DNA from 2 places in the Viridibacillus sp. FSL R5-0888 genome. Region 1 is predicted to be linked to the other one. Evidence: a T-box and tRNA genes for the amino acid it is inferred to sense, from the RefSeq annotation. Region 1 holds a T-box; the other holds one or more tRNA genes.
What was found. A T-box is a leader RNA that pairs with one kind of tRNA and senses whether it is charged. The one in region 1 lies ahead of leuS (leucine--tRNA ligase), so its partner is inferred to be a tRNA-Leu.

Region 1 (7,119 bases):
ACTTGAACCAGCCCATTGTGGCATAGTATTTGTTTCTCTACGACCTTTTTTACCTGTTACAGGGTCAACTACATTTACCCACTCTTCAATATTCGCAAGTGGTGATTCTCCTGTTCCACTTGGGCGGATATCATCTGTTTTAGGTAAAATAAGTGGTAGTTCTGATTCATCAAGCGTTGTTACTTCGCCATCTTCCCAATGGATAACTGGAATCGGCTCTCCCCAATAACGTTGACGGCTAAATAACCAGTCGCGTAAACGATAAGAAATTTTCTTTTCACCTACGCCTTTTTCTTCTAACCATTCAATCGCTTTAGCAATAGCTTCTTCTTTGCCTAAACCATCAAGGAATCCAGAGTTAACATGTTTACCTTCTCCAGCGTAAGCTTCTTTTTCGATATCTCCACCAGCTACAACTTCAACGATTGGTAAATCGAATTGTTTTGCAAATTCGTAGTCACGTTCATCGTGAGCAGGAACAGCCATGATTGCTCCTGTACCATATGTTGCAAGTACATAGTCCGCGATCCAAATCGGCATTTTTTCACCATTAATCGGATTAACTGCATAAGCGCCTGTGAAGACACCAGTTTTTTCTTTTGCAAGATCAGTACGTTCAAGATCTGATTTCATTTTCACTTCGTCTAAGTATGCTTCAACTGCTGCTTTTTGTGCATCTGTTGTAATTTCAGCTACTAGTTTATGTTCAGGGGCAAGTACTGCATAAGTAGCACCAAATAATGTGTCCGGGCGTGTTGTGAATACACGGAACGATTGATTTGTACCATCTACTGTGAATGCCACTTCTGCACCTTCAGAGCGACCAATCCAGTGACGTTGCATATCTTTAATATTTTCTGGCCAATCTACTTCTTCTAAATCGTCGACTAAACGATCAGCATAAGCAGTAATTTTCAGCATCCATTGTTTCATAGGACGGCGTTCAACAGGGTGTCCACCACGTTCTGATTTACCATCAATTACTTCTTCATTGGCAAGTACTGTACCAAGTGCTGGGCACCAGTTAACAGCTACCTCATCAATATAAGCTAAGCCTTTTTTGTATAATTGGACGAAAATCCATTGAGTCCATTTATAGTAGCTTGGATCTGTTGTATTGATTTCACGATCCCAGTCATATGAAAAGCCAAGTTCTTGAATTTGACGTTTAAATGTCGCAATATTTTTTGCTGTAAATTCAGCAGGATCATTACCCGTGTCTAAAGCATATTGTTCAGCAGGTAGTCCGAATGCATCCCAACCGATTGGGTGAAGGACATTATAGCCTTGCATACGCTTGAAACGACTTAAAATATCTGTTGCTGTATATCCTTCAGGGTGTCCAACATGTAGACCCGCTCCTGATGGATAAGGGAACATATCTAGTGCATAAAATTTTGGCTTTGATTCATCATTGACAGTTTTAAATGTATTATGTTCTGCCCAATACGATTGCCATTTCTTTTCGATCTCTTGATGATTGAAATTCAATGATTTCTCCTCCTTAAAATAATAAAACAAGTTTCGCCTATTACATTGTCATAATATTCCTATATTTTAGACAAAATAAAAACTCCCGTCCCTAGAAAAAGGGACGAGAGCTTAAAAAGGTTCCCGCGGTACCACCCAAATTAGTGTATTACACTCAACTTGACTCCTTAACGCGGAAAACGGCTTTGGTTACACTTGTATTCACCATTGCAGACTCCAAGGCGAGTTCAATTTATCCATTTACTAGCTCACACCACCCGCTAGCTCTCTTGAAAATCAAATAAATTTACTATTCCTTATCATAGTCTTGTTATATTGAATCTAATTCTAATCGAATTGAGCCAAAATGACAAGCAATTTAAAAATCATTGTAAATAAAAGGTTTAAGATATTCAATATGAGTGTTTTTTATAATATGTAAAAGGTTCGATTTCTACTATATATATATGTAAAGAAAAGAATATCAATAATACGCGTTTTATTTTAAAGTAAAAAAAGAAAGGCATACCCTACTTATGCCTTTCTTTTTTATTTAGAATATACTTATCTTACTACTACATTTTCCTGAACATTTTCAATATTTAGATTGGCCCCAGTAGCCGCAACAACTTCTTCTACTGTATACCCTTCAAATACTTCTCTTAATACCAGTCCTGTAGGTGTTACATCAATGACAGCTCGATCAGTAATGATTTTGTCGACAACGGACTTTCCTGTTAACGGTAGCTCACAAGTCTTTTTAATCTTAGCAGAGCCATCCTTTGCTACATGCTCCATTATTACGATAATTTTCTTCGCGCCATGTACTAAGTCCATTGCTCCGCCCATACCTTTAATCATTTTACCTGGAATCATCCAATTAGCTAAGTCACCTGTTTCAGATACTTCCATTCCACCTAAAATGGCTACATCAATATGCCCTCCGCGGATCATAGCAAATGATTCAGCATTGCTAAAAAAAGCAGAGCCAGGAATAGTTGTTACCGTTTCTTTCCCTGCATTTATCAAATCAGGATCTACCTCATCCTTTGTTGGATATGGCCCAATTCCTAATAATCCATTTTCTGATTGTAAAATTACTTGTTTATTTGGAGCTATATAATTAGCCACTAATGTTGGCATACCAATTCCTAAATTGACATAATTCCCGTCAGCAATTTCCTGCTCCGCACGACGTGCTATTATTTCTCTTACATTCATATCTCAAAGTCCCCTTTCTTTAAGAACGAATCATTAAGCGTTCAATTCTTTTTTCCTGCTTCGCCTGAACTAGGCCTTGTACGTAAATGCTCGGCGTCTGAACTTGGTTCGGGTCAATATCCCCCGGCTCCACTAATTCCTCTATTTCTGCAATCGTAAAAAGTCCTGCCGCAGCCATGATTGGATTAAAGTTTTGTGCTGTTTTGTTATAAATTAAATTACCAAAACGATCTGCCTTAGCTGCTCTTATTAATGAAAAGTCTGCACGTAAGGCTTCTTCTAAGACATATTCCTTACCATCGAATATGCGTGTTTCCTTCCCTTCTGCAATAGGAGTCCCCACTCCCGCAGGTGTATAAAATGCTGGAATCCCTGCTCCACCAGCACGAATTTTCTCGGCTAGTGTGCCTTGTGGTGTCAGTTCTACCTCAATTTCACCAGATAGTACCTGACGCTCGAATTCCTTATTCTCTCCTACATAAGAACCGATCATTTTCTTTATTTGTTTTTTATGTAGCAGTAATCCAAGTCCCCAATCATCAATGCCACAATTGTTAGAAATGATTGTTAAGTCTTTCACTTCTTTTTCAACTAAAGCTAGAATGAGTTGCTCTGGAATACCAACTAAGCCAAACCCACCCACCATAAGTGTCATACCATCTTGAATATCAGCAATCGCTTCATTTGCAGAAGTATAAATAGGCTTCATCTTCACTACCCCTTTCTTCACTTAAAATTTCTCCCTCTTTCATTTTCTCAAACAAGTAATAAATATTCAAATTCTAGCAGAAATATATATTTTTGTAGTATTTTATGTAAATAAAAAAACTGAGAATCTCAAAGACTCTCAGTTTTTTTCTCTTTTAGTGGTCGATCATACATGACGTAAGGTACTATAGCAATCGCAAGGAAAATTGTTAAAACAATGAACATAATATGCATCCCTAATTGATCAGCCAGCACACCACCTATAAAGGGGCCGACCATTCGTCCTATCATTGCAGCACTATTTACAACACCTTGATAAAATCCATCTCGTCCTTTGGGCGCTAACGTACTAGCAATTGTAGGAATTGCTGGCCATACGAACATTTCACCAAAAGTCAAAATGATAATTGCGACCATGAACATTTGGAATGATTCTGCAAAGCTCACTACAATAAAAGATACGATGTAGATGGAAATCCCTAACACTAGTTGCGCTTTCATAAGATGTTCCAATTTTTTTACAATCGGATTAATCAGTGGTTGCCCAATTACAATCAGTAAACCATTTACAGTCCAAAGCAAACTATATTGCTTCAATGAAATACCTAAATCTTGTGTATACGATGAAATTGTTGTCGTCCATTGTGAATAGGCAATCCAACTGAATAGGAAACCTGATGATATTATTAATAGTGCGATAAAAGAGGATTTATCCTTCACACGCTTACTTTCACTCACAACAGATGTTGGCCCCATTGATTGTTCACCCATGGACCTGAAACCAAAAAAGGCAATGAAAAAGAACACTACGTACATTAGTAAATTCGCACTAAATAAATAGTCAAAGCTATACGACGCTACAACTCCTGCAAGAGCGGGACCAATCGCTACACCTAAGTTTTGAGCTAAGTAAATGGCGTTAAATCCACGTCGCCCTCCTTCAGGCCAAGCAGTACCTACCATTGCGAACATACTTGGGAATACTACCCCACCACTAAAACCGATTAGCGTTAAAAACCACACGTAATGTGGCCATCCATGCCAAATCGTTAAACAGATTAGACCTAAAATTGTCACGATAATTCCGAACATTATCGCCTTATAGCCGCCATAACGGTCAAATAAATAACCACCTAGTAAGTTACCAACAACACCTGCAGCAGCATTTGCCATTAACACAAGCCCCGCTACAGAAAGTGATTGGCCTAGATGATCATGCATATAAATTGTATTTAAAGGCCATAAAAATGAACTACCTGTAACATTTACAAGCATACCAATTATTAAAAGCCAGACACTTTTCGGCATCCCCTTACCCCCATTGTTTCGTATAACTAAATAATCTTATTTCATTTCCACTGTTTCAACAACCCCATTAAGCTTTTTTCTATTAATTTTTTTCACTTCAAACAAAATGATTCGATGAATAGGCCATTCCCATGTTAAAATAGTTCGTTAGAGGAGTGAAAACGCATGACTGAAAATTTATTTCCGTTCCCTTCTGATGGGAAACGTTATTATACATGGAATCGATATTTACGTGATGAGTTTGGTCACAAAGTATATAAAGTAGCTTTGGATGCTGGTTTTGACTGTCCAAACCGTGATGGTACTGTAGCTTTTGGCGGGTGTACATTTTGTAGTGCAGCCGGCTCAGGTGACTTTGCTGGTGATCGAGTAGATCCAATTCCAGTTCAATTCGAAAAAATCAAACATAAAATGGAGCAAAAATGGAAAAACGGCAAAACGATGGCCTATTTTCAAGCGTATACAAATACACATGCCCCATTACCAATCTTAAAAGAGAAATTTGAGGCGGCATTAGCTCAAGAAGGTGTTATGGGTATTAGTATTGCTACCCGACCTGATTGCTTGCCTGACGACGTTGTTGAATATTTAGCTGAACTTAACGAAAGAACTTATTTATGGGTAGAGCTAGGTTTACAAACTGTCCATGAAAAAACAGCAACAATGATTAACCGTGCACATGATTTCGCGACTTATGTTGAAGGCGTCGAAAAATTACGCAAGCACAATATACGAGTATGTAGTCATATCATTAACGGCTTACCTCTTGAAACAAATGAAATGATGATGGAGACTGCACGAGCTGTCGCTAATCTTGACGTACAAGGGATTAAGATTCATCTACTTCATTTATTAAAAGGTACACCGATGGTTAAACAATATGAAAAAGGCATTCTTGAATTTCTAGATAAGGATGAATATATCAAGCTGGTAGCTGACCAACTAGAAATCATCCCTCCTGAAATGATCGTACACCGAATAACAGGTGATGGACCTATCGACTTAATGATTGGACCAATGTGGAGTGTTAACAAGTGGGAAGTTTTAAATGGTATTGATGCTGAACTTGAAAGACGAGGTAGCTGGCAAGGGAAGTATTACCATGCGGAAGTATCAACTAAATGAAGCTGCAGCGAGTATTACAATACACAAAAGCTTTACTAGCAGATACAGTAGTAGCTGGTGATTCTGTGGTTGATGCGACAGCCGGCAATGGACATGATACAGCCTTTCTAGCAGAGCTTGTAGGCTCTAAAGGGCATGTCTATGCTTTCGATGTGCAGCAGCAAGCAGTTGAAGCAACAAAGTTACGTCTGGCGGAGAACCAATTAGACAAGCAAGCTACTGTTATTTTAGATGGTCATCAAAACGTTAAAAAATATGTATCAGAGCCTATTAAAGCAGCTATTTTCAATCTCGGTTATTTACCTGGCAGTGAGCACTCAATTGTCACAAAGCCTGGCACAACAATCGAAGCAGTCTCTGACTTACTAGACCTATTACATGTGGGCGGTATGATTATTCTCGTTGTTTACCATGGGCATGAAGGTGGCAAGGATGAACGCGATAAATTATTAGCTTATGTTAGTGACTTACCACAGAAATATGTTCATGTTTTACGTTATGAATTTATCAACCAAAAAAATGATCCTCCTTTTATCATTGCTCTAGAGAAAATGAAGGACCTACCATAAACTATTTACTACAATACAAGACTTCTATTACCGTTTATAAAGGTGATGGAAGTCTTTTTTATACCTTCCACCTTATTACCTACAAAAAATACATGAATAAAAGCCATTGCACATAGTGATACTGATAATATTCTATTTTTATAAGGAGAATCAGTATGCCAAAAATTCATGCAGTTAGTACATATAATCCACCCTTTACATTAGTACAAACTCAGGCTGAACATTTTGTTCGCACTCTTTTTTCAAAAAAAATAACTCAACTGGAACGCTATTTACGTGTTTTTGAAAATGGTGAAATTCTTAATCGCCATCTTACTATGCCAATTGATTGGTATAAACAAGACCACGATTTCGCCGAACGTAACCGGCTATACATTGAATACGCTGTCTCTTTTGGCGTTACTGCTATTGAGCGCTGTTTAGAAAAGGCTGGAGGTGTGAGTACGAAGGATATTGATGCCATTGTATTCATCTCTAGTACAGGCATTTCCACACCAAGTATTGATGCTCGAATTATGAACAAACTCCCTTTTTCTGAACATGTTGTACGGATTCCTATTTGGGGACTAGGTTGTGGAGGTGGTGCCGCAGGAATTAGTCGGGCTAATGATTACTGTATTGCCCACCCTGCTTCAAAAGTTTTAGTACTATGTGTGGAGCTTTGTAGTCTTACTTTCCAAGCGAATGATTTAACTAAAAGTAACCTTATAGGCACGTC
Region 2 (7,119 bases), 810 kb from region 1:
ATCCAGTTTTCAAAGAACAATATTGGTGGAGCCTAGCGGGATCGAACCGCTGACCTCCTGCGTGCAAGGCAGGCGCTCTCCCAGCTGAGCTAAGGCCCCAAAAAAAGAAAAATGGTGGGCCTAAATGGACTCGAACCATCGACCTCACGCTTATCAGGCGTGCGCTCTAACCAGCTGAGCTATAGGCCCCTTTTTCGGAAAAATATAAGGTTTTATAAACCTTCAAAACTGAACGCAAGACGTTAATCGACAGATCCAAGATCTGTTTCCGTAATTATCCTTAGAAAGGAGGTGATCCAGCCGCACCTTCCGATACGGCTACCTTGTTACGACTTCACCCCAATCATCTATCCCACCTTCGGCGGCTGGCTCCATAAAGGTTACCTCACCGACTTCGGGTGTTACAAACTCTCGTGGTGTGACGGGCGGTGTGTACAAGGCCCGGGAACGTATTCACCGTGGCATGCTGATCCACGATTACTAGCGATTCCGGCTTCATGTAGGCGAGTTGCAGCCTACAATCCGAACTGAGAACGATTTTATGAGATTAGCATACCCTCGCGAGTTAGCGACTCTTTGTATCGTCCATTGTAGCACGTGTGTAGCCCAGGTCATAAGGGGCATGATGATTTGACGTCATCCCCACCTTCCTCCGGTTTGTCACCGGCAGTCACCTTAGAGTGCCCAACTAAATGATGGCAACTAAGATCAAGGGTTGCGCTCGTTGCGGGACTTAACCCAACATCTCACGACACGAGCTGACGACAACCATGCACCACCTGTCACCAATGTCCCCGAAGGGAAAACTCTATCTCTAGAGCGGTCATTGGGATGTCAAGACCTGGTAAGGTTCTTCGCGTTGCTTCGAATTAAACCACATGCTCCACCGCTTGTGCGGGCCCCCGTCAATTCCTTTGAGTTTCAACCTTGCGGCCGTACTCCCCAGGCGGAGTGCTTAATGCGTTAGCTGCAGCACTAAGGGGCGGAAACCCCCTAACACTTAGCACTCATCGTTTACGGCGTGGACTACCAGGGTATCTAATCCTGTTTGCTCCCCACGCTTTCGCGCCTCAGTGTCAGTTACAGACCAGAAAGTCGCCTTCGCCACTGGTGTTCCTCCAAATCTCTACGCATTTCACCGCTACACTTGGAATTCCACTTTCCTCTTCTGCACTCAAGTCTCCCAGTTTCCAATGACCCTCCACGGTTGAGCCGTGGGCTTTCACATCAGACTTAAGAAACCACCTGCGCGCGCTTTACGCCCAATAAATCCGGACAACGCTTGCCACCTACGTATTACCGCGGCTGCTGGCACGTAGTTAGCCGTGGCTTTCTAATAAGGTACCGTCAAGGTACGTTCAGTTACTAACGTACTTGTTCTTCCCTTACAACAGAGTTTTACGATCCGAAAACCTTCATCACTCACGCGGCGTTGCTCCATCAGACTTTCGTCCATTGTGGAAGATTCCCTACTGCTGCCTCCCGTAGGAGTTTGGGCCGTGTCTCAGTCCCAATGTGGCCGATCACCCTCTCAGGTCGGCTATGCATCGTTGCCTTGGTAGGCCATTACCCCACCAACTAGCTAATGCACCGCGGGCCCATCTAGTAGTGACAGCCGAAACCGCCTTTCAGCATTTTGCCATGTGACAAAATGGATTATTCGGTATTAGCCCCGGTTTCCCGGAGTTATCCCAATCTACTAGGTAGGTTGCCCACGTGTTACTCACCCGTCCGCCGCTAAATCAGAAGAAGCAAGCTTCTTCATCATTCGCTCGACTTGCATGTATTAGGCACGCCGCCAGCGTTCGTCCTGAGCCAGGATCAAACTCTCCATAAAAGTAGTTTGAAAGCTCATTAGCTTTGCTAGCGTATCATCCGAAGATGATATCTATTTTTGTTTTGATCCACCAACAGAGTTGATGTTCAAAAACATTTATTGATTAACGTCTTGCATGTTCAGTTTTCAAGGTTCATAAGATATATATGGTGGAGCCTAGCGGGATCGAACCGCTGACCTCCTGCGTGCAAGGCAGGCGCTCTCCCAGCTGAGCTAAGGCCCCGTATGGGTATAAGTAATAATGGTCGGGAAGACAGGATTCGAACCTGCGACCCCTTGGTCCCAAACCAAGTGCTCTACCAAGCTGAGCTACTTCCCGTTAATGGCGCGCCCGGCAGAAGTCGAATCCACAACCTTCTGATCCGTAGTCAGACGCTCTATCCAATTGAGCTACGGGCGCATATATTATCACTTGTATTAAATTAAAAGAAATGGTGCCGAGGACCGGAATCGAACCGGTACGGTAGTCACCTACCGCAGGATTTTAAGTCCTGTGCGTCTGCCAGTTCCGCCACCCCGGCATATTTTGGAGCGGAAGACGAGGTTCGAACTCGCGACCCCCACCTTGGCAAGGTGGTGTTCTACCACTGAACTACTTCCGCAATATGCTGATAAACTTAAAAATTATGGTGCGGGTGAAGGGAGTCGAACCCCCACGCCTTGCGGCGCTAGATCCTAAGTCTAGTGCGTCTGCCAGTTCCGCCACACCCGCATATAATGTTTTTTAAAAAATGGTGAGCCATGTAGGATTCGAACCTACGACCCTCTGATTAAAAGTCAGATGCTCTACCAACTGAGCTAATGGCTCAAATAAAATGAATGGTGCCGGCGAAAGGAGTCGAACCCTCGACCTACTGATTACAAGTCAGTTGCTCTACCAACTGAGCTACACCGGCAATGTTTATTTGAAAAATGGTGGAGGATGACGGGATCGAACCGCCGACCCCCTGCTTGTAAGGCAGGTGCTCTCCCAGCTGAGCTAATCCTCCATATTATTCGCCTAGCAACGTCCTACTCTCACAGGGGGAAACCCCCAACTACCATCGGCGCTAAAGAGCTTAACTTCCGTGTTCGGCATGGGAACGGGTGTGACCTCTTTGCTATCGTCACTAGACTATTTTAAGACAAGAATTATTATATCACTTCACTTAGCTAAAAGCAAGTGTTTTTTAAACTTTTTTAATAAGTTTTTCTTGTTCTCTCAAAACTGGATAAATTACATTGAAGTTTGTTAAGTAAAATTTGGTTAAGTCCTCGATCTATTAGTATTCGTCAGCTCCGTATGTCGCCACACTTCCACCTCGAACCTATCTACCTCATCGTCTTTGAGGGATCTTACTTACTTGCGTAATGGGAAATCTCATCTTGAGGGGGGCTTCATGCTTAGATGCTTTCAGCACTTATCCCGTCCACACATAGCTACCCAGCGATGCCCTTGGCAGAACAACTGGTACACCAGCGGTGTGTCCATCCCGGTCCTCTCGTACTAAGGACAGCTCCTCTCAAATTTCCTACGCCCACGACGGATAGGGACCGAACTGTCTCACGACGTTCTGAACCCAGCTCGCGTACCGCTTTAATGGGCGAACAGCCCAACCCTTGGGACCGACTACAGCCCCAGGATGCGATGAGCCGACATCGAGGTGCCAAACCTCCCCGTCGATGTGGACTCTTGGGGGAGATAAGCCTGTTATCCCCGGGGTAGCTTTTATCCGTTGAGCGATGGCCCTTCCATGCGGAACCACCGGATCACTAAGCCCGTCTTTCGACCCTGCTCGACTTGTAGGTCTCGCAGTCAAGCTCCCTTATGCCTTTACACTCTACGAATGATTTCCAACCATTCTGAGGGAACCTTTGGGCGCCTCCGTTACTCTTTAGGAGGCGACCGCCCCAGTCAAACTGCCCGCCTGACACTGTCTCCTACCCCGCTAAGGGGCATGGGTTAGAAGTTCAATACATCTAGGGTAGTATCCCACCAACGCCTCCTCCGAAGCTGGCGCTCCGGAATCTCTGGCTCCTACCTATCCTGTACAAGATGTATCAAAATTCAATATCAGGCTACAGTAAAGCTCCACGGGGTCTTTCCGTCCTGTCGCGGGTAACCTGCATCTTCACAGGTACTATAATTTCACCGAGTCTCTCGTTGAGACAGTGCCCAGATCGTTACGCCTTTCGTGCGGGTCGGAACTTACCCGACAAGGAATTTCGCTACCTTAGGACCGTTATAGTTACGGCCGCCGTTTACTGGGGCTTCAATTCGCACCTTCGCTTGCGCTAAGCACTCCTCTTAACCTTCCAGCACCGGGCAGGCGTCAGCCCCTATACGTCACCTTACGGTTTTGCAGAGACCTGTGTTTTTGCTAAACAGTCGCCTGGGCCTATTCACTGCGGCTCTCTCGGGCTTTCACCCTACTAGAGCACCCCTTCTCCCGAAGTTACGGGGTCATTTTGCCGAGTTCCTTAACGAGAGTTCTCTCGCACACCTTAGGATTCTCTCCTCGACTACCTGTGTCGGTTTGCGGTACGGGCACCTTTTACCTCGCTAGAGGCTTTTCTTGGCAGTGTGAAATCAGGAACTCCGGACATACGTCCTCGTCATCACAGCTCAACGTTATAGAAATGGGATTTGCCTCATTTCACGCCTCACTGCTTGAACATGCATAACCAACAGCATGCTTACCCTATCCTACTGCGTCCCCCCATTGCTCAAATGGTAAATAGGTGGTACAGGAATATCAACCTGTTGTCCATCGCCTACGCCTATCGGCCTCGGCTTAGGTCCCGACTAACCCTGAGCGGACGAGCCTTCCTCAGGAAACCTTAGTCATTCGGTGGACGGGATTCTCACCCGTCTTTCGCTACTCATACCGGCATTCTCACTTCTAAGCGCTCCACCAGTCCTTCCGGTCTGACTTCACAGCACTTAGAACGCTCTCCTACCACGGACATCTAAGATGTCCATCCACAGCTTCGGTGAATTGTTTAGCCCCGATACATTTTCGGCGCAGCGTCACTCGACCAGTGAGCTATTACGCACTCTTTAAATGATGGCTGCTTCTGAGCCAACATCCTGGTTGTCTAAGCAACGTCACATCCTTTTCCACTTAACAATTACTTTGGGACCTTAGCTGGTGGTCTGGGCTGTTTCCCTCTTGACTACGGATCTTATCACTCGCAGTCTGACTCCCGTGCATAAATCACTGGCATTCGGAGTTTGTCTGAATTCGGTAATCCGGGATGGACCCCTAGTTCAAACAGTGCTCTACCTCCAGGATTCTTTATCACGAGGCTAGCCCTAAAGCTATTTCGGAGAGAACCAGCTATCTCCAGGTTCGATTGGAATTTCTCCGCTACCCACACCTCATCCCCGCACTTTTCAACGTACGTGGGTTCGGGCCTCCAGTAAGTGTTACCTTACCTTCACCCTGGACATGGGTAGATCACCTGGTTTCGGGTCTACAACCACATACTCATTCGCCCTATTCAGACTCGCTTTCGCTGCGGCTCCGTCTTCTAAAACTTAACCTCGCATGTAATCGTAACTCGCCGGTTCATTCTACAAAAGGCACGCTATCACCCATTAACGGGCTCTAACTACTTGTAGGCACATGGTTTCAGGATCTATTTCACTCCCCTTCCGGGGTGCTTTTCACCTTTCCCTCACGGTACTGGTTCACTATCGGTCACTAGGTAGTATTTAGCCTTGGGAGATGGTCCTCCCAGATTCCGACGGAATTTCACGTGTTCCGCCGTACTCAGGATACACTCAAGAGAGAATGAACTTTCAACTACAGGGCTGTTACCTGCTCTGGCGGGCCTTTCCAGACCGCTTCGTTTAACTCATTCCTTTGTAACTCCATATAGAGTGTCCTACAACCCCAAGAGGCAAGCCTCTTGGTTTGGGCTATTCCCGTTTCGCTCGCCGCTACTCAGGGAATCGATTTTTCTTTCTCTTCCTCCAGGTACTTAGATGTTTCAGTTCCCTGGGTCTGCCATCAAGACGCTATGTATTCACGTCAAGATACTGCTCCATTACGAACAGTGGGTTCCCCCATTCGGAAATCTCCGGATCAAAGCTCACTTACAGCTCCCCGAAGCATATCGGTGTTAGTGCCGTCCTTCTTCGGCTCCTAGTGCCAAGGCATCCGCCATGCGCCCTTAATAACTTAACCTAAAAGTTAGTTATTAAGCCTAAAAAACTTAATAATAAAAAATGTGTTACTTAATTTGCTTCAATGTCGTTTTATCCAGTTTTCAAAGAACAAGGTTTTGAAGATCATTTTACAATGAGCCTTCAAAACTGAACGCAAGACGTTAATCGACAGATCCAAGATCTGTTTCCGTAATTATCCTTAGAAAGGAGGTGATCCAGCCGCACCTTCCGATACGGCTACCTTGTTACGACTTCACCCCAATCATCTATCCCACCTTCGGCGGCTGGCTCCATAAAGGTTACCTCACCGACTTCGGGTGTTACAAACTCTCGTGGTGTGACGGGCGGTGTGTACAAGGCCCGGGAACGTATTCACCGTGGCATGCTGATCCACGATTACTAGCGATTCCGGCTTCATGTAGGCGAGTTGCAGCCTACAATCCGAACTGAGAACGATTTTATGAGATTAGCATACCCTCGCGAGTTAGCGACTCTTTGTATCGTCCATTGTAGCACGTGTGTAGCCCAGGTCATAAGGGGCATGATGATTTGACGTCATCCCCACCTTCCTCCGGTTTGTCACCGGCAGTCACCTTAGAGTGCCCAACTAAATGATGGCAACTAAGATCAAGGGTTGCGCTCGTTGCGGGACTTAACCCAACATCTCACGACACGAGCTGACGACAACCATGCACCACCTGTCACCAATGTCCCCGAAGGGAAAACTCTATCTCTAGAGCGGTCATTGGGATGTCAAGACCTGGTAAGGTTCTTCGCGTTGCTTCGAATTAAACCACATGCTCCACCGCTTGTGCGGGCCCCCGTCAATTCCTTTGAGTTTCAACCTTGCGGCCGTACTCCCCAGGCGGAGTGCTTAATGCGTTAGCTGCAGCACTAAGGGGCGGAAACCCCCTAACACTTAGCACTCATCGTTTACGGCGTGGACTACCAGGGTATCTAATCCTGTTTGCTCCCCACGCTTTCGCGCCTCAGTGTCAGTTACAGACCAGAAAGTCGCCTTCGCCACTGGTGTTCCTCCAAATCTCTACGCATTTCACCGCTACACTTGGAATTCCACTTTCCTCTTCTGCACTCAAGTCTCCCAGTTTCCAATGACCCTCCACGGTTG

Region 2: it has a tRNA-Leu gene. The T-box ahead of leuS (leucine--tRNA ligase) is inferred to sense a tRNA for this amino acid. The anticodon was not compared.

What each region holds. Positions count from the first base shown of each region.
Region 1 covers NZ_JBBPAU010000001.1:906,717-913,835, reverse strand. Annotated here, with positions in the region: gene leuS (leucine--tRNA ligase) at 1-1,491, opposite strand, end outside; T-box leader at 1,588-1,803, opposite strand; gene MKY02_RS04565 (3-oxoacid CoA-transferase subunit B) at 2,035-2,691, opposite strand; gene MKY02_RS04560 (CoA transferase subunit A) at 2,711-3,400, opposite strand; gene MKY02_RS04555 (MDR family MFS transporter) at 3,529-4,707, opposite strand; gene MKY02_RS04550 (TIGR01212 family radical SAM protein) at 4,873-5,832, shown strand; gene MKY02_RS04545 (tRNA (mnm(5)s(2)U34)-methyltransferase) at 5,829-6,401, shown strand; gene MKY02_RS04540 (type III polyketide synthase) at 6,557-7,119, shown strand, end outside.
Region 2 covers NZ_JBBPAU010000001.1:99,683-106,801, reverse strand. Annotated here, with positions in the region: tRNA gene MKY02_RS00555 (tRNA-Ala) at 24-99, opposite strand; tRNA gene MKY02_RS00550 (tRNA-Ile) at 113-189, opposite strand; rRNA gene MKY02_RS00545 (16S ribosomal RNA) at 285-1,837, opposite strand; tRNA gene MKY02_RS00540 (tRNA-Ala) at 1,985-2,060, opposite strand; tRNA gene MKY02_RS00535 (tRNA-Pro) at 2,080-2,156, opposite strand; tRNA gene MKY02_RS00530 (tRNA-Arg) at 2,161-2,237, opposite strand; tRNA gene MKY02_RS00525 (tRNA-Leu) at 2,270-2,358, opposite strand; tRNA gene MKY02_RS00520 (tRNA-Gly) at 2,365-2,439, opposite strand; tRNA gene MKY02_RS00515 (tRNA-Leu) at 2,465-2,549, opposite strand; tRNA gene MKY02_RS00510 (tRNA-Lys) at 2,570-2,645, opposite strand; tRNA gene MKY02_RS00505 (tRNA-Thr) at 2,658-2,733, opposite strand; tRNA gene MKY02_RS00500 (tRNA-Val) at 2,751-2,826, opposite strand; rRNA gene rrf (5S ribosomal RNA) at 2,836-2,951, opposite strand; rRNA gene MKY02_RS00490 (23S ribosomal RNA) at 3,080-6,009, opposite strand; rRNA gene MKY02_RS00485 (16S ribosomal RNA) at 6,194-7,119, opposite strand, start outside.